One region of the Arthrobacter sp. Y3224198 genome, then DNA from elsewhere that is predicted to be linked to it. Evidence: predicted binding sites of a transcription regulator. Region 1 holds the regulator's gene; the other holds the start of a gene.
The links. Region 1 encodes HrcA, which represses chaperone genes, less so after heat shock. Its sites were predicted from a motif close to TTNGCACTCGNNNNNNNCGAGTGCNAA; they were not measured.
Positions count from the first base shown of each region.

Region 2: groL (chaperonin GroEL) is a predicted target of HrcA. The motif match lies at 1,958-1,984, and genes of this name have one in related genera.

Region 1 is NZ_JBNHFG010000005.1:100,313-109,932, reverse strand. It holds gene AC5RUF_RS04565 (PhoH family protein) at 1-972, opposite strand, end outside; gene AC5RUF_RS04560 (GerMN domain-containing protein) at 1,345-2,316, shown strand; gene AC5RUF_RS04555 (16S rRNA (uracil(1498)-N(3))-methyltransferase) at 2,360-3,139, opposite strand; gene dnaJ (molecular chaperone DnaJ) at 3,141-4,280, opposite strand; gene hrcA (heat-inducible transcriptional repressor HrcA) at 4,386-5,399, opposite strand; gene AC5RUF_RS04540 (DUF3097 domain-containing protein) at 5,614-6,459, shown strand; gene AC5RUF_RS04535 (DUF4870 domain-containing protein) at 6,577-6,999, shown strand; gene hemW (radical SAM family heme chaperone HemW) at 7,101-8,333, opposite strand; gene lepA (translation elongation factor 4) at 8,330-9,620, opposite strand, start outside.
Region 2 is NZ_JBNHFG010000014.1:6,047-19,864, reverse strand. It holds gene groL (chaperonin GroEL) at 162-1,799, opposite strand; gene AC5RUF_RS09680 (cold-shock protein) at 2,169-2,372, opposite strand; gene AC5RUF_RS09675 (LytR C-terminal domain-containing protein) at 2,576-3,199, opposite strand; gene AC5RUF_RS09670 (DUF3263 domain-containing protein) at 3,268-3,531, opposite strand; gene AC5RUF_RS09665 (uracil-DNA glycosylase) at 3,795-4,568, shown strand; gene AC5RUF_RS09660 (siderophore-interacting protein) at 4,597-5,460, shown strand; gene AC5RUF_RS09655 (threonine/serine exporter family protein) at 5,541-7,154, opposite strand; gene AC5RUF_RS09650 (lipid II:glycine glycyltransferase FemX) at 7,488-8,561, opposite strand; gene AC5RUF_RS09645 (MFS transporter) at 8,726-10,291, opposite strand; gene AC5RUF_RS09640 (CYTH and CHAD domain-containing protein) at 10,319-11,863, opposite strand; gene AC5RUF_RS09635 (aldo/keto reductase) at 11,994-12,971, shown strand; gene AC5RUF_RS09630 (DoxX family protein) at 13,127-13,495, shown strand; gene AC5RUF_RS09625 (hypothetical protein) at 13,505-13,818, shown strand, end outside.

The DNA of each region.
Region 1 (9,620 bases):
CGCTTCGTCCCACTCGCTGTAGGCGGTGACAATGTCACTGACCAGGCGGTGGCGGACGACGTCGGCGGCCTGCAGTTCAGAGAACGCGACGTCGTCAATGTCGCCGAGGATGTCGTGCACGATGCGCAGGCCGGACGCGGTGCCGCCGGGCAGGTCCACCTGGGTCACGTCCCCGGTGACCACCATCTTGGAACCGAAGCCCAGGCGGGTCAGGAACATCTTCATCTGTTCCGGCGTGGTGTTCTGCGCTTCGTCCAGGATGATGAAGGCGTCATTCAGAGTGCGCCCGCGCATGTACGCCAGCGGTGCCACTTCGATGGTGCCCGCTGCCATCAGCCGCGGGATGGACTCCGGGTCCATCATGTCGTGCAGCGCGTCGTAGAGCGGACGCAGGTACGGATCGATCTTGTCGCTCAGGGTACCGGGCAGGAAACCCAGCCGCTCCCCCGCCTCCACGGCCGGCCGGGTCAGGATGATCCGGTTTACTTCCTTCTGCTGCAGGGCCTGCACTGCCTTCGCCATGGCGAGGTACGTCTTGCCCGTGCCTGCGGGGCCGATGCCGAAAACCACGGTGTTGCGGTCGATCGCATCCACATAGTTCTTCTGGTTCAGGGTCTTGGGCCTGATGGTCTTGCCGCGGGTGGACAGGATGTTCTGCGTCAGCACATCCGACGGCCGGTGGGCGCTCTGCTCACGGAGCATGCTGATCAGCTGCTCCAGGACCTGCGGCGTGACGCGGGTCTGGTTCCGGGCCAGGACGCGGACTTCGTTGACCAGCCGGACGGTCTGCTCCACGTCGGCTGCCGGTCCGGACACGGACAGTTCGTTGCCCCGTACCATCAGGCTCACCGCGGGGTTGGCCGCCTCAATGATCCGCAGGGCCTCGTCATTGGCCCCCAGCGACTGGACCATGTGTTCCGTGGAATCGAAGACTATTGTCTGGGTGTCCAGTCGGATGGTGCCGATTTCCATTGAAGATTCGGTCATATATACGGCCTTCCCAGGCCTTTCATCGCCCCTTACAGAGTCCGGTATCAGGTGGTGCTGTGCAGTTCAGTGGTGCTGTGCGGTTCGGTGGTGCCGGCGCCGTATGTCTTTAACGACACCTTGTAAAAAACACCGCGGCACGGACGTTTATTTCCCTGCGTTCCCTGCCGGCTACCTAAATCTTACTTGATGTGCCCGTCCCCGGACGGAGGAGCGGCAGGTTTATCTCAGCACCGCAACGGTGATGTCTCAATCGTGTTTCAGTCCGGCCGAGGGCCGGTGAACGGTACGGATCGGGCCGATGCCGTATGCAAAGGTTGAACACGTACCTTTTACCAACGCCTTGAAGGAGGGTCGATGTCCGCCGGTAAACTCCGCCATGCTTCCTCCCTCCCCGGCTTCCGCGGGCGGCTGCTGCTGGCGGTTTCGGTACTGGCCGCCGGCACGCTGATGCTGGAAGGGTGCGGCGTGGTGGCCGAGAATCCGACCATCACCATGCCCACCACCTTTGCCGCCGGCCAGGCGCCCAAGGGTGCGGCCATGACCATCTCCCCGCCGGCCGAGGCCGGCGTCACCGACACCCTGATGCCCGTCTATTGGCTCGGCCTGAATGAGGCCACGGTCAGCCTGTACCGTGAGTTCCTTCACTCGGATAACACCGGCGATCCGATCGGCGAAGCCGTCAAGGCCATGACCGCGGGCAAGCCACTGGACCAGGATTACTTCACGCCCTGGCATCCCGCAGATAACGTAACCGCCTCCATTTCGAACACGAACGTCATCACCGTGGACATTTCCTCCAACGCCTTCAAGGGTTCCCTTGATGCCGGCATGGCCCACCGGGCCGTGCAGCAGCTGGTGTACACCGCCACTGCCGCGGCCGCCAATGCCAAGCTGACGGCCGTTGGGCAGGAAAGCTCCGTCGTCATCCTCGTGGACGGCAAGGCCGGCTACCAGGCGTTCGGCCATGAATCCCTGGACGGGCCGCTGCGCCGGGACCCGGCCCTGACGGCGCCCATCTGGATTATCGACCCGCAGGAATCCCAGGCCCGCGGCACCGGCCTCAACGTCAGCGGCACGGCCGTGGCCCGGGAATCCGAGCTGCACTGGCGTGCCGAGCCGGTAGTGGCCGGAAGGCCGTCTCCGGATGCTGTCGCCTCCGGCAAGGTCACGCTGGACGCAGCCGTGGGAGAGACCGGTTCCTTCAGCTTCTCCTCCACCCTTGCGCCGGGCGAATACAGCATCAGCGTTTTCTACGCCGGAAGTGAAGCCGCCGGCGACTCCAAGCGGATCACCATCACGGCTGCGCCGGGGTCACCCGAAGACTGAGCCGGCGGGACCCGGTCCGCCCCGGGCTGCCCGGTTCCTCCTTCTACCAGCGGCCCAGCAGTTGGTTGAGCACGGCGAGGGCCGAGGGCCCGGCGGTGGAGGACCGCAGCACATGCGGTCCCAGCCGGACAGCCACTGCCCCGGCGGCGCGCAGCTGCTCCAGTTCAGCCGGGCTGATGCCGCCTTCCGGTCCCACCACCACGGCAATGTCCGCAGGTGCGGATCCGGCGTCCGATGCCGCCCGGCGCCGGACCATTTCCGCAACCGCTCCGGACAAGGGAGCATCCGCTTCCTCGTGCAGGACGAGGACCAGGTCCAGCCCTTCGAGGCGCCGCACCAGTGCCTTGCTGTCCAGGACCGGCTCGACGGCGGGAATGCGGGAGCGCCGGGACTGTTTGGCGGCCGCAGCGGTCAGGGCCTGCCACTTGGCTTGTCCCTTGGCGGCCTTTTCGGTACGCCAGCGGACTATGCTGCGGTCCGACTGCCAGGGAATGACCGTATCCACACCCAGCTCCGTGGCAGCTTCGACGGCCTGCTCATCCCGGTCTCCCTTGGCGAGGGCCTGGACGAGGATGAAACGCTCGGCGTCAGCAGGTTCCTCGGTCACGGCTTCCACCGCGAGCTCCAGCAGGGACGGTCCGGTTTCCGTGACGGTGCCGGTGATCCGGCGTCCGGCACCGTCAACAACATCCACGGCCTCGCCGGCACTGATCCGTTTTACGGCGACGGCGTGGCGGGCTTCGGAGCCCTCCAAGCGGAACGTTCCGCCGGGATGTGCAGCTGCCACCTGTGCCGGATCGCCGAAAAAGATCGGGTTGGTCATGCTAGAGGTTGCCCAGCCGGTCCCGCAGCTTGGCGAAGACGCCGGTGCCGGAGCTGTTCAGCCGGCCCTCGCTGTATTCCTCCCCGCGCAGGTGGGCGAGCTTGCGCAGCAGCTCTTCCTGTTCGGAGTCCAGCTTCTGCGGGGTTTCCACGTGCAGGTGGACCCGCAGGTCGCCACGGCCGTGGCCGCGGAGGTGGGTGACACCCAACCCGTTCAGCACGGATACCTCACCGGACTGCGTTCCGGGCTTGACGGTGATTTCCTTCTCGCCGTCGAAGGTGTCCAGGGTGACGGTGGTGCCCAGGGCGGCGGCGGTCATCGGCACGGTGAGGGTGGCGTGCAGGTCGTCGCCTTCCCGGAGGAACGTCGGATCGTTGTTGACCCGGATCTCCACGTACAGGTCGCCCGAGGGCCCGCCCGCAACGCCCGCCTCGCCCTGCTGGCTGAGCTGGATGCGGGTACCGGTAGCCACGCCGGCCGGGATCTTGATGTTCAGGGTGCGGCGGTTGCGGACGCGTCCTTCACCGGAGCATTCGTGGCAGGGGTCCGGGATAACCGTTCCGTAGCCGTTGCAGGTGCCGCAGGGCGCGGAGGTCATGACCTGGCCCAGGATGGAACGGACGGCTCGCTGGACCTGACCGGTGCCGTGGCAGATATCGCAGGTACGCGGCGAGGTTCCCGGCTGGCAGCAGGAACCGTCACAGGTGGGGCACACGACGGCGGTGTCGACGTCGATCTTCTTGTTGATGCCGAAGACGGCATCCTTCAGGTCGATGCGCACGTTGATCAGCGCATCCTGGCCGCGCCGGGCACGGGACGCCGGGCCACGTCCGCCGCCGGGGGCGGCACCACCGAAGAAGGTGTCGAAGATGTCCTGGAAGCCGAAGCCCTGGCCGCCGAAACCTCCGCCGCCGAACCCGTTGTCGGTTCCGTTCTCGTTGCCCGTGGTGTCGTAGATGCGGCGCTTCTCCGGATCGGAGAGGACCTCGTAGGCGTGCGTTACGGCCTTGAACTCGTCGGCAGCACCCGGAGCGTTGTTCACGTCCGGATGCAGCTTGCGGGCAAGCTTCCGGTACGCCTTCTTGATTTCTTCACCGGTGGCGTCTCGTCCGACACCCAGAACCTGGTAGTGATCGCTCACTCGTGCACATCGCTTCCTGTATTGCCTGCCTCCGGTGCCGGAGGCGTTGTTTGTGGTCCGCCGGATGTCCCCGGCGGGACGGCGCCGCAGCTGCTGCGCGCCGGACTAGTTGTTCAGTATGCGGGAGAGGTACCTGGCCACGGCCCGGACCGCAGCCATGGTGGTGGGGTAATCCATCCGGGTGGGGCCCAGGATGCCGACTTTCGCCGACGCGTCCGGTCCGTACCCGGTGGCCACCACCGATGCTTCCGACAGTCCGCCATGCGGGTTCTCGCGCCCGATCCGGACGGCGACGCCGCGGGCGTCCTGCTCCATCTCGGACAACAACCGCAGCATCACGACTTGTTCCTCGAGGGCTTCCAGGACCGGTCCGATGGTCAGCGGGAAGTCTACCGTTGAGCGGGCCAGATTGGCCGTGCCGGCCATAACCATGCGGTCTTCCCGGTTGATTCCGGCCAGCATTTCCAGGCAGTTCCCCAAGGCATTGGCTACCCGCCGGCTGGCTGCCGGTACCGTGGCCAGCGCTTCTGTGAGGTGGCTGGTGATGCTGCTCAGCGGCGTGCCGGCCAAGGCAGAGAGGAAATGGTGGCGCAGGTCCAGCAGGTCCGGTTCGGTGACTGCCTGCGGCACCGTGATGACCCTCTGCTCCACGCGTCCGGTGGTGGAGATGAGCACCACCAGCACCTGGGCAGGTGCCAGCAGCACGAATTCGATATGCCGCACCTTGGCGTTGCCCAGATGCGGGTACTGCACCACGGCCACCTGGTTGGTCAGCTGGGACAGCAGCCGCACGGTGCGGTCCATGACGTCGTCCAAGTCATCCGCACCCTCAAGCAGGGAGGAGATGGCCCGGCGTTCGGGGGCTGAGAGCGGTTTGACGTCCGAGATGCGGTCGACGAACAGCCGGTAGCCCTTGTCCGTGGGAATCCGGCCGGCCGACGTGTGCGGGGCGGTAATGAGCCCCTCTTCCTCAAGGGCAGCCATGTCGTTGCGGATGGTGGCCGAGGAGACGCCCAGCTGGTGCCGCTCCACCAGTGCCTTGGAACCGACCGGTTCGCGCGAATGGACGTAGTCCTCAACAATGGCGCGGAGGACCTCGAGTCGGCGTGGCTCACTCATGGTTTTCCCTCCCAGTTGGTCGGCGGATGGTCCGTCGGGTTGATCGGCGGGCCTGGCGGACGGGACTGCACGGCCTGCGGAGCGCGCCCCGCTTAGCACTCACAGTGCCTAAGTGCTAAGTCTAATACGGATCAACGGCGTTGCTAGCATTGAGTAAACCCGTGGCCAGCCGCGGGCATCGAGCCCGACCAAGCACCTGAGTGAGGCAATTTCCGTGTCCAGCTTTTCCTGGGGTCCGCAGGACATCACTGCGCCGGCCCGGACCGTCCTGCGCAAAGTCGGAGCCGAAACCGGCCTGGTCTTGGAAGATGTGGCCTCCGGGTGGGTGGGCGCCGTGGTCCGGGTGGAGAAATCCGGCGGCCTGCACCTGATGGTGCTCGAGGACCGGCGCGGGAAAACCAAATCCTTCGAACTCGGCTTCGGTTTCCTGCTGGAAGGCGAACCGGTGGAAGTGGTTCCCGCCGCGCCGGCCGGCAACGCGGCTCCGGCCCGTACTGCGTCGGGCTCCGTGCGGGTAGCCAACCAGCGGGCCCGCACCGCCCGGGCCAGCCGGATCTGGGTGGAAGGCAAGCACGACGCCGAATTGGTGGAGAAAGTCTGGGGCGACGACCTGCGGGTGGAAGGAATCGTCGTCGAGCCCCTCCACGGCGTCGACGACCTCTATTCGGCTGTGCGGGACTTTGCCCCCGGCCCCGGCCGCCGCCTCGGGATCCTGGTGGACCATCTGGTCCCGGGGTCCAAGGAATCCCGGATCGCCGCCGAAGCAATGACGTGCCCCGGCGCCGCCGGGAACGTGCTGATAGTCGGGCATCCTTATGTCGATGTCTGGCAGGCCATCAAGCCCTCCGTGATCGGCCGCAGCGCCTGGCCCGTGGTGCCGCGGCACCTGGACTGGAAGACCGGAATCCTGCAGGGACTGGGCTGGCCGCACCGGGACCACACCGACGTTGCCATGGGCTGGAAGAAGCTTTTGGGCCAGGTGCGCACGTACGCGGATCTGGAGCCCTCGCTGCTCGGGCGGGTGGAAGAAGTGATTGATTTCCTGACCGCGCCCGGATGAGACGTACAACTCACCGGTCGTCGCCGTTCCGTTATAAAGCACGCCAGACAGTACCCTTGAGTCAATACGTAGTAGCGGACCGACCCTGAGTCACCATGAGCAAAAGGAATATACGCCGTGTCCAACACACGCCAGAACCACCCGCCCCGACCGAAGGAACCCTCCCAGCCCCCGGTGTATCAGGGCGCCCCGGCCAATGCGCTTCCGCTGACCGCGTCCGAGGACCGGCAGTGGGCCACCTTGGCGCACTTCGGCGGGATTCTCGCCTTTGTTCCTTCACTGATCATCTACCTCGTCTTCCGTGACCGCGGCCCGTTCACTGCGCAGGAATCCAAGGAAGCGCTGAACTTCACCCTGCCGCCCAGCATTGCGGCGCTGATCGTCTGGGCCCTGTCCTTCATCCCCGTGGTGGGCGGCTTCTTTGCGGTCCTCAATGCCATGATCTGGGTCTACGTGGCCGTGTCCTCGGTGGTCGCGGGCATTGAATGCAACCGCGGACGCCCGTACCGCTACCCGTTCAACCTCCGCCGCATCAAATAGCGGAAACAGCCCCTGCCCGTATGGGCAGGGGCTGTTTTGGTTTAAGCAGTCGGTTTGTTTAGGCAGTCTTATTCCGGCCGGGTTTCCGTCCGGGCGCAGTTTCAGTCCGGCAGCAGCCGGCGGACCACGGCGTCAGCCAGCAGGCGGCCGGTGCCGGTCAGGAGAACCTTGCCGGTCAGCGCGGCCCGGGGGTCCACCAGCCCGTCCGCCATCAGTCCGGCCACGGCCAGCCGGCCGGGCTCGCGCAGGCGGCTAAGGTCCAGCCCTTCGGCCAGCCGGGTACGCAGCATGACGTCTTCCACGTACCGGGTGTCGGCGTCGAGCGTTTCGCGGCCGACCGCCGGGGACTCGCCCGCGGCGATCCGCTGGGCGTAGGCCGTGGGGTGCTTGGCGTTCCACCAGCGCACACCGCCGGCGTGGGAGTGCGCACCGGGACCGATCCCCCACCAGTCATCGCTGCGCCAGTAGGCCAGGTTGTGCCGGCACTCGTCGGCCGGGGTGCGGGCCCAGTTGCTGACCTCGTACCAGGACAAACCGGCAGTGGTCATCATTTCATCGGCCAGGACATACTTGTCCGCGTGGTCATCGTCGTCGATGGGCGGGACCTCCCCGCGCCGCATCCGGGCGGCGAGCTTGGTGCCTTCCTCGATGATCAGGGCGTAGGCCGAGATATGGTCCGGCTCGTAGCTGAGCGCTTCTTCCAGGGAGACCTTCCAGTCCGCCATGGATTCCCCGGGGGTGCCGTAAATCAGGTCCACGCTGACGTGCAGCCCGGCGTCGCGCGCCCACTTCACTGCCTGCGGCACCCGCGACGGGGTGTGCGTGCGGTCCAGCACGGCCAGCACGTGGGGCACGGCCGACTGCATGCCGAAGGACACCCGTGTGAAGCCGGCGTCGGCGAGCAGCTGCAGGGACTGAGGCGTCACCGAATCGGGATTGGCCTCGGTGGTGACTTCGGCACCGGGCTTCAGCCCCCACTGGTCGACGGCGGTCCGCAGGATCATGGCCAGATCCTCGGCCGGGAGCAGCGTGGGAGTGCCGCCGCCGAAGAAGACGGTGCCCATCGGCCGATCAGGCATCCCGGAGAGGCGCAGCGCGTCGGCAGCGAATACTACTTCCTGCGCGGCTGTGGCGCCGTAGGCCGCCTGGGAGGCACCGCCGCCGAGTTCGGTGGCGGTGTAGGTGTTGAAGTCGCAGTAGCCGCAGCGGACGGAGCAGAACGGGATGTGGACGTAGAGTCCGAAGTTCCGTTCCGCGGCTCCGTCCGCGGCCTGTGCGGGGAGGAGGCCGTCCGCCGGTGCGGGGTCTCCGAGGGGCAGTGCGCTGGGTGTCACTTCTTGGATTTGTCCTTGGATTCGTCTGAGGAAAGCGCCGCGACGAAGGCTTCCTGCGGAACTTCCACACGTCCCACCATCTTCATGCGCTTCTTGCCTTCCTTCTGCTTTTCGAGCAGCTTGCGCTTACGGCTGATATCGCCGCCGTAGCATTTGGCGAGCACGTCCTTGCGGATGGCGCGGATGGATTCGCGGGCAATGATCCGGGAGCCGATGGCGGCCTGGATGGGCACCTCGAACTGCTGGCGCGGAATGAGTTCGCGCAGCTTGCCGGTCATCATCACGCCGTAGCTGTAGGCCTTGTCCTTGTGGGTGATGGAGCTGAAGGCATCCACCTGCTCGCCTTGGAGCAGGATGTCCACCTTGACCAGGTCGGCCACCTGCTCGCCGTCGGCCTTCCAGTCCAGCGAGGCGTAGCCGCGGGTCTTGGACTTGAGGACGTCGAAGAAGTCGAACACGATCTCGGCCAGCGGCAGGCGGTAGCGGATTTCCACCCGGTCTTCGGAGAGGTAGTCCATGCCGCCCAGGACGCCGCGGCGGGACTGGCACAGCTCCATGATGGCGCCGACGAATTCGCTGGGCGCCAGGATGGTCGCGGCCACCATCGGCTCGCGGACCTCTTTGATCTTGCCCTCGGGGTACTCACTGGGGTTGGTCACCGTGACCACCTTGTTGTCCTCCAGCGTCACCTCGTACTCCACGTTGGGGGCGGTGGAGATCAGGTCCAGATTGTACTCACGCTCAAGCCGCTCTCGGGTGATTTCCAGGTGGAGCAGACCCAGGAAGCCCACCCGGAATCCGAAGCCCAGCGCGGCGGACGTCTCGGGTTCGTATACCAGGGCGGCGTCGTTGAGCATCAGCTTTTCGAGCGCGTCTCGCAGCACCGGATAGTCGGCGCCGTCGATGGGGTACAGCCCGGAGAACACCATGGGCTTGGGATCCGCGTAGCCGGGCAGCGATTGCGTGGCCGGCTTGGCCAGGTTGGTGACGGTGTCACCCACCTTGGAAAGCCGCACGTCCTTCACACCGGTGATCAGGTAGCCCACCTCGCCGACGCCGAGACCCTTGGAGGGGGTGGGTTCGGGCGAGCTGACGCCGATTTCCAGCAGTTCGTGGCTGGCCCGCGTGGACATCATCTGGATGCGTTCGCGCGGGGACAGGGACCCGTCCACCACGCGGACGTAGGTGACCACCCCGCGGTAGGTGTCGTAGACGGAGTCGAAGATCATGGCCCGGGCCGGGGCGGCCGGGTCGCCCACGGGGGCGGGGATGTCCCGGACAATCTTG
Region 2 (13,818 bases), on a different contig from region 1:
AGGCAGGGCCCGGACAGCACCCCCCCTTGTCCCTGCCGACGGTGCACACCGCGTTAAACGAAGCAGGCGCGGCCCCCCTTGAAGGGGACCGCGCCTGTTCTACGCGTCAGACTGAGCATGCATCAGACTGAGTATGCATCAGACTGGTGCAGGTGGGGGGCTTAGAAGCCGCCCATACCGCCCATGCCGGCCATTTCGTCGCCGCCGCCCATGGCGGGGGCAGCCTTCTCCGGCTTGTCCGCAACCACGGCTTCGGTGGTCAGGAACAGGCCGGCGATGGAAGCCGCGTTCTGCAGTGCAGAGCGGGTCACCTTTACCGGATCGTTGACGCCGGCTGCCAGCAGGTCTTCGTATTCGCCGGTGGCGGCGTTCAGGCCGAAGCCTTCGGGCAGGCCGCGGACCTTGTCCACTACTACGCCCGGCTCCATGCCGGCGTTGAAGGCGATCTGCTTCAGCGGAGCATCAATGGCCACGCGGACGATGTTGGCGCCGGTCGCTTCGTCACCCTCGAGGGAGAGGTTCGCGAAGGCCTTGAGGCCGGCCTGGATCAGGGCCACGCCGCCGCCGGCGACGATGCCTTCTTCAACCGCAGCCTTGGCATTGCGGACGGCGTCCTCGATGCGGTGCTTGCGTTCCTTGAGCTCAACCTCGGTTGCGGCACCGGCCTTGATCACTGCAACGCCGCCGGCCAGCTTGGCCAGGCGTTCCTGCAGCTTCTCGCGGTCGTAGTCGGAATCGGAGTTTTCGATTTCGGCGCGGATCTGGTTGACGCGGCCGGCAATCTCCTCGGCGTCGCCTGCACCTTCGACGATGGTGGTCTCGTCCTTGGTGACAACTACCTTGCGGGCCTTGCCCAGCAGGTCGAGCGTGGCGTTTTCCAGCTTGAGGCCGACCTCTTCGGCGATGACCTGGCCGCCGGTGAGGATGGCGATGTCTGCCAGCTGGGCCTTGCGGCGGTCGCCGAAGCCCGGAGCCTTGACGGCGACGGACTTGAAGGTGCCGCGGATCTTGTTGACTACGAGGGTGGCCAGGGCTTCGCCCTCAACATCTTCGGCGATGATCAGCAGCGGCTTGCCGGACTGCATGACCTTCTCGAGGACGGCAACCAGGTCCTTGACGTTGGAGATCTTGGAGTTGACGATCAGGATGTACGGATCCTCGAGGACCGCTTCCTGGCGCTCGGCATCGGTCACGAAGTAACCGGAGATGTAGCCCTTGTCGAAGCGCATGCCTTCGGTGAGTTCCAGCTCCAGGCCGAAGGTGTTGGACTCTTCGACGGTGATGACGCCTTCCTTGCCCACCTTGTCCAGTGCCTCGGCGATCAGGTCGCCGATCTGCTGGTCACCGGCGGAGATGGAAGCCGTAGCGGCAATCTGCTCCTTGGTTTCGATTTCCTTGGCGGAGGCGAGCAGCTCGGCGGTGACGGCCGCAACGGCCTTCTCGATGCCGCGCTTCAGGCTCAGCGGGTCGGCACCGGCAGCGACGTTGCGCAGGCCTTCCTTGACCAGGGCCTGGGCCAGGACGGTTGCCGTGGTGGTGCCGTCACCGGCAACATCGTCAGTCTTCTTGGCAACTTCCTTGACCAGCTCGGCGCCGATCTTTTCGTAGGGATCGTCCAGCTCGATCTCCTTGGCGATGGATACGCCGTCATTGGTGATCGTGGGAGCTCCCCACTTCTTTTCGAGGACCACGTTGCGGCCACGCGGGCCCAGGGTCACCTTGACGGCGTCGGCGAGGGTGTTCAACCCGCGCTCGAGGCCGCGGCGTGCCTCTTCTTCAAATGCAATGATCTTGGCCATAACGGCTATCGTCCTTCCGGAACAGTCATGCTTGGAGCAAAAAGTTGCATTCCTGGCTGAGGTGCCCGCGACGGACGGCCCGGCTTGCGCGATCTCTTTACGCGGTCCCCCGAACCTCACCCCAGTGGGTTGCTGGTTCACTCAACACCGTCGGACTTTTAGCAGTCATCCGGCAAGAGTGCTAAGTCAATAATTAGCACTCCCACACACTGAGTGCAAGCGATCACGCGTACCTGCCACCCCGTTCACAGCCGGTTGCGCCTGCGGTGTGGAGGCTAAGCAAAAACAGCGGCGGAACCAGTGCCAATACCTGGTCCCACCGCTGCCGGTCCCGTCCCCAAGCCGGGAGGATGCCTTGCAAAAAGTGGTTTACAGCGCCCGGACTTCCTCGGCCTGCGGACCTTTCTGGCCCTGGCCGATTTCGAACTCAACCCGCTGGCCTTCTTCCAGGGTCCGGTAACCGGATGCCTGGATTGCCGACCAGTGGACGAATACGTCCGTTTCTGCCTCGTCGAGGGTGATGAAGCCGTACCCCTTCTCCCCGTTAAACCACTTGACGATCCCCTGCGCCATGATGTTTCTCCAACCTAGATTCCAATGCAGCCCTTCGGGGCCGCACTTGGACCCGAAGGCGCCGGAGCCCGCACGTGCCGTCGAATTCTCCGGAGGAGAGCGAGACCAGTGCCGTCAACCGGCTGGCATTACTCTAACCATGGTGATGTCAATCACATACGGGGTGTTGATAACGTTATGGTCTTTTTACCGGGAGGGGCTTCCTACCGGAATCCGGGACCCAGAACCACGGTGACGTTGGTAAAGCCCGCTGATTCCACGACAGTGGGGATGCCCAGTTCGGCGCCCAGCTGCTGCGCGTTCGCAGCCTGCTGCGGGGAGCCGTAGTAAACGACCGACGCCTGCTGCGGTGCACCTGTCCAGTTGCCCACCGTGGCCACGGCCCATCCTGCTCCGGCCACCCGGCCGGAAACGCCGGCGCCGAGTCCGCTGACTCCGCTGGCGTTCAGCACCACAACCGGCTGCGTGCGGTCCACCACGGGTTCCGGCTCGCTGGGAGTCGGAGTGGGGCTGGGAGTGGGCGCCGGGGCGGCAGTCTCCGTCTCCGTCGGCTCCTCTTCCTTGGTAGTTTCCGGGGACGCCGTGGGGGCAGCGGATGCAGAAGAAGTGGCCTGCGCTTCGGCAGAGGGGCCCGGGCTGCCGGACCCGATACCCAGACGGGGCAGTACAAAGTAGGCCGCGAGGCCGATGATGAGGGCCAGGACACCCACGGTAATCAACAGGCCCAGCCCGCTTGAGCGCGCGGGAATCAGGCGTTCCCGGTGCACGCCCTGCCGTGCTGACGTCTCGGGGACCTTGTCGAACTCGTCCCGGGGGTATTGGCTCATAGTGGAGATTTCATCCTTGCTCTGAAGGTGCCGTGTTCTGCACGCCGGCGTTGGTTGGGAACGCCGGGTCAGACGCCGGTGCCCAGGCGGCGGGCAGTGCGGGCCTGCTGGCGGCTGGTACGTAGTCTACGCAATCGCTTGACCAGCATCGGGTCGTGGGCAAGGGCGTCCTCGGTATCAATCAGGGCATTCAGCACCTGGTAGTACCGCGTGGCGGACATACCGAAAAGGTCCCGGATTGCCTGTTCCTTGGCCCCGGCGTACTTCCACCAGGCCCGCTCCAACGCGAGCATCTGCTGTTCCTGGGGGCCGAGCGGGCTCTGAGGATCCACTGCATCGTCAAGCGAAAACCGCTCAGCTTCTGTCGATTCCGCCACGCACGCTCCCATAAAGATTCCAGTACTGCCTAGTGCCATGCTAATTGGGAACAACAGCGTTGTCATTTAGGCGGCTCCGGAGTAGAGGCGGAGCATCCTGCTATGGCACCTCCGCGGGCACCGTCATTGGCGTGGCCGGTATCCCGCTCGGTCTCTGGGTGGGCGGGCTGGACTCCGGCCAACTGTCTTTCATCGCGGAAATACCGAAAACTGGACTCGTGACACCTGATGAACCGCAGCTCTTCGAGTATTCCACCCACCCGGCTACCGAAACGCCTTTCCCCTTTGCCGCGCCGGCGACGCTGCGGGAGGTGATGGCACCGGACTGGGCAGAGGCACTGGCACCGGCGGCCACCGCCCTGCGTGAGATCGCAGCGGATTTGGAGGCTGAACGCCGTGCCGGCCACCGCATCCTGCCCGAGCCGGCGAACATCCTGCGTGCCTTCCAGCGTCCGCTCTCCGAGGTCAAGGTGCTGGTCGTGGGCCAGGACCCGTACCCCACGCCGGGACACGCCGTCGGGCTCTCATTTTCCGTGGACGCGCGGGTCCGGCCGCTGCCGCGCAGCCTGAACAACATCTTCACAGAACTGAGCGCGGACCTGGGACTGACCCCGGGTCCCTCCGGGGACCTCACCCCCTGGGCGGACCAGGGCGTGCTGCTGCTCAACCGTGTCCTCACTGTCCGGGCCGGCGAGGCGGGCTCCCACCGCCGCCGCGGGTGGGAGGAAATCACCGAACTCGCCGTGCGTGCAGTGGCAGCGCGCCGCCGGCCGGACGGCAGCCGCCCGCCGCTGGTCGCCGTCCTGTGGGGCAGGGATGCCCGGAGCATTGTTCCGTTCCTCGGCGGGACGCCCACCGTTGAATCCGCCCATCCCAGCCCCCTGTCGGCCTCCCGCGGGTTCTTCGGATCCCGCCCGTTCAGCAAGGTCAACGAACTGTTGGCGGAGCAAGGGGCCGCACCCGTGGACTGGCGTTTAGGCGCGGTACGGTAGTTTGAGCCCTTCCCAAGGAGAGAAATCCATGCCAGAAACTCCCCCGCGTCCGCAGCAGCCGGGCCAGCCCCAGGACGGACCGCGCAAACCGTGTCCGCTGGTGACCCTGGAGGTGCTCCGCCGGGAGCAGATCAGTGAGCACATGGTCCGCATCGTTGCCGGCGGACCCGGATTCGACCGGTTCTCCCCCAGCACCTGCGCCGATGCCTACTGCAAAATCTGGTTCGGTCCGGACGGAACACCGATCGACGGCAGCGAGGACCTGGAAAGCATCCGCGCGCGCAGCGAACGGGTCCACTGGCCGGTCTCGCGCACCTACACCATCCGGGACGTCGACACGGAGGCCAGGGAACTCACCATCGACTTCGTCGTGCACGGTGACGAGGGTCTGGCCGGCCCTTGGGCGGCCAAGGCCCGGCCGGGTGAGCCGCTGACCTTTTCCGGCCCGGGCGGCGCCTTCACCCCCAACCCCGACGCCGACTGGTACCTCCTGGCCGGCGATGAGTCCGCGCTGCCGGCGATTGCCACCGTGCTCCGGGCCCTGCCGGAGGACGCCGCGGGGCAGGCTTTTGTGGAAGTCGCCGGTCCCGAGGACCGCCAGGACCTGGGCAGGCCGGCAGGCATCGAGCTGACCTGGCTGTACCGCGGCAATACGCCGGCGGGCCGCAGCGGGCTGCTGGCGGAGGCACTGTCCTCGGTCCCGTGGCAGGACGGGGCCGTACAGGTTTTCGCCCACGGTGAGCGGGAGGCCATGAAGTCCCTGCGCGACATCCTGTTCAGCCACCGGGGACTCGAACGCGGCCAGGTTTCACTTTCGGGCTACTGGGCCGCCGGCCGCACGGAGGACATGTTCCAAGCCGAGAAGCGGACTCCCGTGGGCAAAATCCTGTAAACGGAGCGGCGCCGGACGGTGGCGCAGAAAAGGCCCGGCCCCCTGCGGGGCCGGGCCTTTTTATGGTCGTCGCCGGTGTATCAGCGCCGCCGGTTGCGGCGGTCATTGCCGTTGAGGTTGCGGGTGAACGGGCGTCCCAGGTTGTCGCCCAGGACCACGCCCCCGGAGATGGCCAGGATGACAGTGAGTGCGTCGAAAAGCCCCACCGCCCCTGCATACATGTCCTCGGCGTCGATGCTGAGCCCGTACATGGACCGGAAGATGGCGAGTCCGGGGAACAGGAACAGGACGGCGGGAACCGCCACGATCAGCTGCGGCGCACCCATCCGCAGCGCCACTATCCGTGCCACCATGCCGATGAAGATAGCGGACACCGCCGGTGTGAGCCGCGGCCCCACCCCTCCCGCATCAGCCAGCTGGTAGACCAGGAAGCCGGCCAGGCCGATCAGGACCGTGGGCAGCACCAGCCGCCGCGGAGACTGTTCCACAATGCAGATGGTTGCCAGGGCAATGGCCAGCAACAGCAGGGTCACCGGGAAGGAATACTGCGAGGAGGCCACGTCCGTTACATTCAGGCGGGCCATTCCGAACAGGGCACCCATCACCAGGGCCACGGCTATGCCGGCCACCAGGGCGCCGAATGTCAGGAACGCGGACAGGAACCGCCCGGACGCGGTCACCGGGAACCCGTTGATGGCATCCTGCACCGCCGAAACGAGGCGCCCGGTGGGCAGCATCAGCAGGATGCCGCCGGCCACCACAATGCCCGGGGAAATCGGCACTTCCATGGACCAGAAGATCATTGCCATGGCAGTGACTACAAAGCCGCTGGCCGCCGTCGTAAAGAAGTCCGGAACGCGCCACCTGCCCAGCACACGCTGGAGCAGGCTGACCATCACGGTCCCGGCGAACCCGATGAGCGATGCCAGCGGACCGCCGCCGATGAATCCGACAATGGCGGCCGAGAAGATGCCCGTGGAGACGGTGACCGCCCAGCGGGGAAACGGTTTGGGCTGGTGGGTGATTTCGTTGAGCCGGTTGGCGGCCTCCGCACGGGTCAGCCCGCCGTCAATAATCTCCGTCACCAGTTGGTGGACCAACCCGAGACCGGCGTAGTTGTTGGTCCAGGAACGGACCACACGCATCACGGTGATGGGTGTCTGGTCTTTGGGCGAATAGTTCAGCAGCACCGACTGGTTGGTGATGTCCACCTCGATGCTCTCGAGGCCGAAAGCCGCGGTCACCGCAATGATGGCGGTTTCCACTTCCAGCGCGCCGGCACCGTACCGGAACATGGTTTCGGCCAGGCTCAGGGCCAGATCCAGGGTCTTGCGGGCATTCGCATCGGGGCCGCCGGTGCGCACCAGCGGGTTCGCGTAGGGGCTGCCTGCGAGCCGCTCGACAATGGACATGGCCTGTGTGGGCGGGTTCTCCCCTTGGACCAGCCGGCGCAGCATGCGCTTGGCCGCCGCGGAGGACCGGTCCGAGCGGACCGTCGCGGAGGCTACGGGTGCAGTACCCGGCGGGACCTGTTTGCGGGTACGGGCAGGACGTTTGTCCCGCGGGTCTCCCGTTTTCCGGACCCGGTCCGGTTGTGGACGCAGGGCCTTGGCCCCCGCCGCACGAACCACGGATGTGGTGGGCGGCGGTGGCTTGGGCCGGGTGCTTCGCAGCGTGGCTGTGGGCGGGTCCATGGGCCGGGTCTGCCCCGGGGCCTTCGACGGCGGCGCGGGCGCCTTGGGACGCTGCGCTCCCCCGGACCGCGGTTTCCCGGTTTTCCCCGCTTTCCCGGCGGAGGCCTTCCCGGCTGAGGGCTTCCCTGTCGGGGCTTTTCCGGCAGGAGACTTCCCACCCTGGCCCTGACGGCCGGCCGGGATACTGATCACCGGGATCAGCCCTGCCACCGGATCCGGATTCGGCCCCTGCTCCGCATTCGATCCGGACTTGCGGCGGTCCGGATCGGACGTATTCTCCAAGACTCACCCTTTCGGCATTGTGTTCCGGGCCTTGCCCGGCAGTGGTACGGCTTAGTAGAACGGCTGCTGGTGGCGGCGCCAGTAAATCTGCCGTGCCACCTTCTCGCCGATGGTGTTCCAGATCCGGTACCGGACCGGGTCCACCACGTAGTCATAGCAGCCTACAAAGTCCGTCACGGTCTTCGAGAAGCTGGTCTTGAACAGGCCCAGGCCGTGGTGCGGGTGGCTCTTGTCTTTAAGCTGGTTGCTCGGCGGGGTGCCGCAGAAGTCGTACGAAGTGATCCCGCACTCATCCTTGAGCTCGTTGATGGCGGTCCACTGGACCAGGTGCGAGTCTCCGTACTGGGAGCGGCGCGGCTTCGATCCGCCGTCCTTGTAGGTGCCCTTGTTCCCGTAGGCAATGACGAACGCCCCCACGGTCGGCTCGCCGTCCTCGAACGCGAAGTAGAAGCGGCCCTGTCCGGCGGCCACGAAGTTGGACCAGAACCGGTGGTAGTACTCGTAGGAGCGCAGCCGTGCCGCCGAACGGTCCTCGATGTGGGCCATCAGGCGGTACATGATCCGCATGTTTTCCTCCGTGGGTTCCACCCGGCGCACATCGGCGCCTTCCCGGATGGCGCGGCGGACGGCATTGCGTCCGCGGGAGGAGAGGTTCTTGAGCAGCTGCTCGGAGTCGGGAGTGGTATCAAGCAGGGCCGTGGAATCATTCGGCTGCAGGTTGAAGGTCTTGATGAAGCCGGCACCGGTAAACAGGGCCTGCACCTCTTCGCTGTCCACGATGTCCGGCTCCACCTTGATGGCGAACACCTTGCGCCGGGTTTCCTTGATGAAGCGGGCGAGCGCGCCCACCACCAGCGGCACGTCTTCGGGGGCGGCGACGTCGGGACCCTTGATGAGGTACCAGAGGCTGCCGAGCAACGGGACCTTCTTCTCGATGGCGAGGGAATAGGTCACATAATCGGGGCCGGTGAAGGCAAGGTATACGGGATTCCAGCCGTGGTGGGACTTCACTTCGGCGAAGGAAGCGGACTGCAGGACATTGCCGCCGCCGGGGTTCGCCAGGACGTGCTTATCCCAGTTGTCGATCTCCTCGGCAGTGGCCAGGCGTGCACTAAAATCTCGCAAAATACCTCAACTAAGTTTGTTCACTGCATCGTTTTCAGCGCATCCGGCAGGTGCGCCGGCCAGCTCCGGGAAGCGGGCATCGAACCGGCTCCCAGTCTATCCGTTGCAGCAGCGCCCAACCGACCCCCTGAGGGGCGCCGCAGGCGAACCTGCCGGCACTGCGCTCAGCCCGGGGCCGGCAGGAACCAGCGGACCTGCGGCTCGGCTTCGGCCAGGTCCCAGGCCTGCCGGATGAGCCGGCGGTCCTCCCCCGTGGTCCGGGTACGTTCCTGCCGCAGATACTCCCGCCAGGTGGGCACGTCATAAATCTCACGGAACTGGTCCCGGTCCGTGACCGAGTGCACCAGTTCCCAATCGGTGGCTCCGGTCCGCATGCGGGTCAGCCGCACTTCGTGCATGGCCTGGACAAAAGCTTCGCTCCGGTCCGGCGCCACCTCGTAGGCAATCAGCACGGTCACGGGACCGGAGTCCGGCTTGGGCTCCGCGGGCACGTACAAATCCGATTCCACCGCCGCCACGCTGCGGTCCAGTTTTCCGGTACCGGGCAGGAGCGGCAGTACCAGCACGCTGGCAGCGGCGAGAACCAGCACGACGGCGGCAAAGGCGAGGGTGGGCGCATAACCGGCACCGGTGGCGCCGGAGCCCCAGAACAGTGCCCCCACAGCCTGCGACCCGGCGGTCACCATCAGGTAAACGGACAGGCCGCGGGCACGGACCCACTCAGGCAGTGTCAGCTGCATGGCCGCATTCAGCGTGGAGAAGGTGAAAATCCAGGCAATACCGCCCAGCACCAGCAGGATTGCCAGGGCCCAGGCGGGCCAGTACCCGGTGCCGAACGCCGCGGCGGCGAATACCACCGAGCTGCCCCCAAGCAGAGCATTGTCATTCAGGAGCTGCCGGGCCCGCGGCAGGAACAGGACCCCGAGAATGGCTCCGATGCCCAGGGCGCCCAGCAGCAGCCCGTACCCGGTGGATCCCAACCGCAGGTGCCCGTTCACAGCTACCGGCAGCAGGGCGTACACGGAGCTTGCCGGAAAAATAAACAACCCGGCACGCAGCAGGACACGCCGGATCCGCGGTGCTGCCCGGATGTACCGCATGCCGGCAGCGAGCGCCTCGCGCATGTGCTCCCGTTCCGCGGAGTCCTGATCCGGGGCGCGCCAGAGGTAGATGGCAGCCGCCGTCCCCATGAAGGACACCGCGTTGAGCCCGAAGACAAATGCCGGGCCGGCCAGGGACACCAGCAGGCCGGCTATGGCCGGGCCCACGGCACGCGCGGTGTTGATGGCGACGCTGCCAAGCGCCGACGCGGCCTGGATTTCGGGGCGGGGAACGAGTGCCGGAGTAATCGCCTGCCAGGCGGGGGCACTCAACGCCATGCCGCAGCCGATCAGGAAGGTGTAAAGAAGCAGTGCGTCAGGATTCAGCAGGTCCGCGGCGGTCACCACGGTAAGGGCCGAGGCCGCGCCGGCGGCGAAGAGATTGGCGCCCAGGATAAGCCGGCGCCGGTTGAAGGCATCCGCCAGCACCCCGGCAATCAGTCCCAGCAGGAGGGACGGTGCAAGGTTGGCTGTCTGGACCAGGGAGACGAGGGCCGGGTTGTTGCTGTTTTCCACCAGGAACCACTGGGCACCCACGGTCTGCATCCAGGTGCCGATGTTGGATCCCAGTTGCGCCAGCCACAGGATGAGGAACATTCGCCGGCGAAGCGGTGCCCAGGGCGAGTCCATGCCGATCCTTCCGTGCGGTCTGGTCCGTCAGGGGGCGGGCGGGAAGTCCTTCCATGCGGAAAGGAACTTTTCCCGTGCCGCCTCGGCGTTGGCCTGCTCCAATGCATGCATCCTGCCGTAGGTGAACCCGTTTTCTCCGGCCGCGGAGGCGGAGGCCCCCATCCGGCGCAGGTACTCGCGGGTCACCACGCTGTCCTGGTACTCGCCCAGGATTTTCTGCACCCGCTCCGCGGCATCCACCATGATTCCTGCCTTGGCAGGCTGGACCGTGCCCCAGACCTCCGCCGCATAGCGCAGCCGCTTGGCATCCTTGCGTGCGTCATGCATTGCCTCGGCATATTCGTCACCGGTGAGCCGCTGCGCCTGCCGGACCCGCCGGCGCAGCCGTTTGCGGTCCCTGCGGATCATCCGGGCTGAGGCCCGGCCCGCCGGGTCCTGCGCCGCGGCGGTCCAGGCCGGCTCGGCAATCAGCGTTTCAAGCCCGTCCAGCGTGGAAAAGTACCGTTCCGAGTCCAGCGCCTCCCGGATCCGCCCGTACGCTTTGCGGTAGTCGTCAAGCAGTTCTTCATCAATGCGCGCCGGGACAGGGCCCATCACCAGTTCCTCCGGCTCCGCGGCCACCAGGTCCTTGAGCCGGTGGCGCATCACCTGGGCGTCCCGGGCCTCGCCCAGCATCCCCGCCAGCCAGCGCAGCTCCCCACGCAGCAACCGCGCGGGTTCGGCTTCCAAAGTGATGCGGTAACTGGCGAGCGCCGACCGCATCCGCCGGGTGGCAACCCGCATCTTGTGCACTCCGTCCGCATCCCCGCGGCGTACCCGCGGTTCGTGCCGCAGGACTTCCGCAAACTGTTCCCGCAGGTACCTCTGCAAAAGACTCCCCACGGGTGAGCGGGAGTCCAATGCCTCCTGTTCCGCGGCGGGTTCCTCTTCCTCAGGCCCGGGCCGGCCTCCTGCCTGCCGGAACATGCCAACAACCTGCTCCAGCAGGGCACCATCCGCCCCTGCCACGGCCCAGCTCCGGCTGCTCGCTCCGCTGCCCGTGCCGTTCGTCCCGGTGCCGTCCGTCCCGGTGCCCAGTGTCCCGGCCTGCCGGGTTTCGTCCGTCACCTGCGCGGCGGCAGCCCCGGAACTGTCCAGCAGTTCGTAGCGGAGCATCCGCGTGGTGGCACTCTCCACCGGTTCCGGGTTCCGCCCCCGCAGCACGGCCTGCAGGCTCTCCAGCAGCTCCGGGGGAACACGGTCCTCGGGAACGGCAGGTTCAGCAGTGACGGCCCTCCCGGCCGGGTCCCCCGGGCCGGCGGCGCCCTCCGGACCGGCAACGCTGCGGAAGGCCGGCTCATCCCACGGCACGGTGGCCTCCCAGCGGGTGCCGGCGTCGTCGGTAATCCGGGACACCGCCACCCCGTGGCGCTGCAAGGCACGATCCGGAGTGTCGTATTGGATTTCGGTCCGGGTGAGCGCCTGTTGCTGTCCCACCCTGGCCACGCCGGGCAGCTCGTGCAGCGGGGGAAGCGTCAGTGCTTCGGAGACGGAAAATGTGAGGGGGCTTTCGGTACCAGTTCCGGCGACCATGTGCGCCAGTATAGGTCTGCAGCGCGGGTCGCCGGGAGTCCCTTCGGCTCTACCCCGCCGCTCCCGGCCCCGGTAGCATCGCCGGAAAGGTTACCGGAAGCAGCCTGGTCGGAGGCCGGCGATGAATTCGATGAGATACGTCAAGCTGGGAAACTCCGGAGCCACGGTGTCCGCCGTGGGTTTGGGGTGTATGGCCTTCGGCGATCCGGACCGCGGTACCCACCGGTGGACGCTTCGCGAGGCGTCCGCCCGTCCGCTGATCCGTCGGGCAGCGGAGCTGGGCATCAACTTCTTCGATACCGCCAACGTTTATTCAGCGGGGCACAGCGAGGAAATCCTGGGGGCCGCCGTCGCCGAATACTGCAGGCGGGACGAGGTGGTGCTCGCCACCAAGGTGCACGGTGAGATGGGCCCCGGGCCCAACGGATGGGGACTCTCCCGTAAGCACATCCTCTGGCAGGTGGATGCCAGCCTGAAGCGGCTGGGCACGGACTACATCGACCTCTACCAGGTGCACCGCTGGGACCGGACCACGCCCCTGGAGGAGACCCTCTCAACCCTCGACGAGCTGGTGCGGGCCGGGAAGGTGCGGTATCTGGGCGCGTCGTCCATGCATGCGTGGCAGTTTGCCAAGGCACTGTTCCTGCAGCAACAGCACGGCTGGGCACGGTTCATCACCATGCAGGACCACTACAACCTCATCTACCGGGAAGAGGAGCGGGAAATGTACCCGCTGTGCCGGGACCAGGGCGTGGGCGTGCTGCCCTACAGCCCGCTGGCCCGCGGGCGCCTGGCCCGGCCCTGGGGGGCGCGGACGGAACGGCAGGACTACGACGAACCGGGCAGCCAACTCTACGCGGGCAACGAAGGCGCGGACCGGACGATCGCGGACGCCGTGGGCGAGGTTGCCGCCGGCCGCGGAGTCAGCCGCGCACGGGTGGCGCTGGCCTGGGTGCTGGCCAATCCGGCGGTCACTGCTCCCATAGTGGGGGTGACGGACCCGGCACAGCTCGACGACGACGTCGCCGCCCTGGACCTGCAGCTAACCGACGAGGAATTCGACCTGTTGGAGGAGAACTACGCCCCGCGGCCGGTCACCGGGTTCTGAAACCGGACGCCGCGCCACGCCCGTTCTTGCGCAGTTCCCGTGCCGCAGACCATCCTTAGGTTGAGATGGTTCCAGATGGTTCCAGATGGTTCCGGATGGTTCCTGCGCTCGCCCCTGCCCGCAAACAGAAAGACGCCCAGATACCTATGCTGTCTTTGGTCTTATGGCTCATCCAGCTGGTGTTGGCGTTGCTTTTTGCCGGGGTGGGCTGCGTAAAGCTCTTCCAGCGGCACACGCGGCTGGTGGACAACCTGCGCTGGCCGGAGGACTTCTCCGCCGGCACCGTCAAGCTCATCGGCGTGCTGGAGGTCCTGGGCGCTGCGGGACTGGTCCTGCCGCAGGCAACGGGATATCTGCCGGTACTGACACCGTTGGCCGCATCGGGGCTGGCCCTGCTGATGGCCCTGGCCGTTGTGGTCCACATCCGCCGCGGGGAACGCAACCGCATTGCGCTGGCGGTCATCCTGATGGCCCTCTCGCTGCTGGTTGCGCTGGGCCGCTTCGGGGCCTTTATGGACCTCTAGGAGCACTGTTTGGCTGCCTCATCCTCACAACCCGAAACCCCGCCGCCGCTCGCCGCGGCGGTGGCTGACCTGTACGCCCTCCTGCCCGCCGAATTCACGGCGGCCCGCAATGCGCGCTCCGCCGAGGCGGGCCGGGCCGGGGACAAGGAGCTGGCCAAACGGATCAAGTCCCTGCCCAAGCCTTCGACCGCCGCGTGGCTGGTCAACCTGCTGGCGGACCGGCGGCGGGATGACCTGGAGGCGGTGCTGGACCTTGGTGCCGCCCTTCGGGAAGCCCAGGAGGACCTGGACCAGAAACAGTTGCGTCGGCTCAGCACGGAACG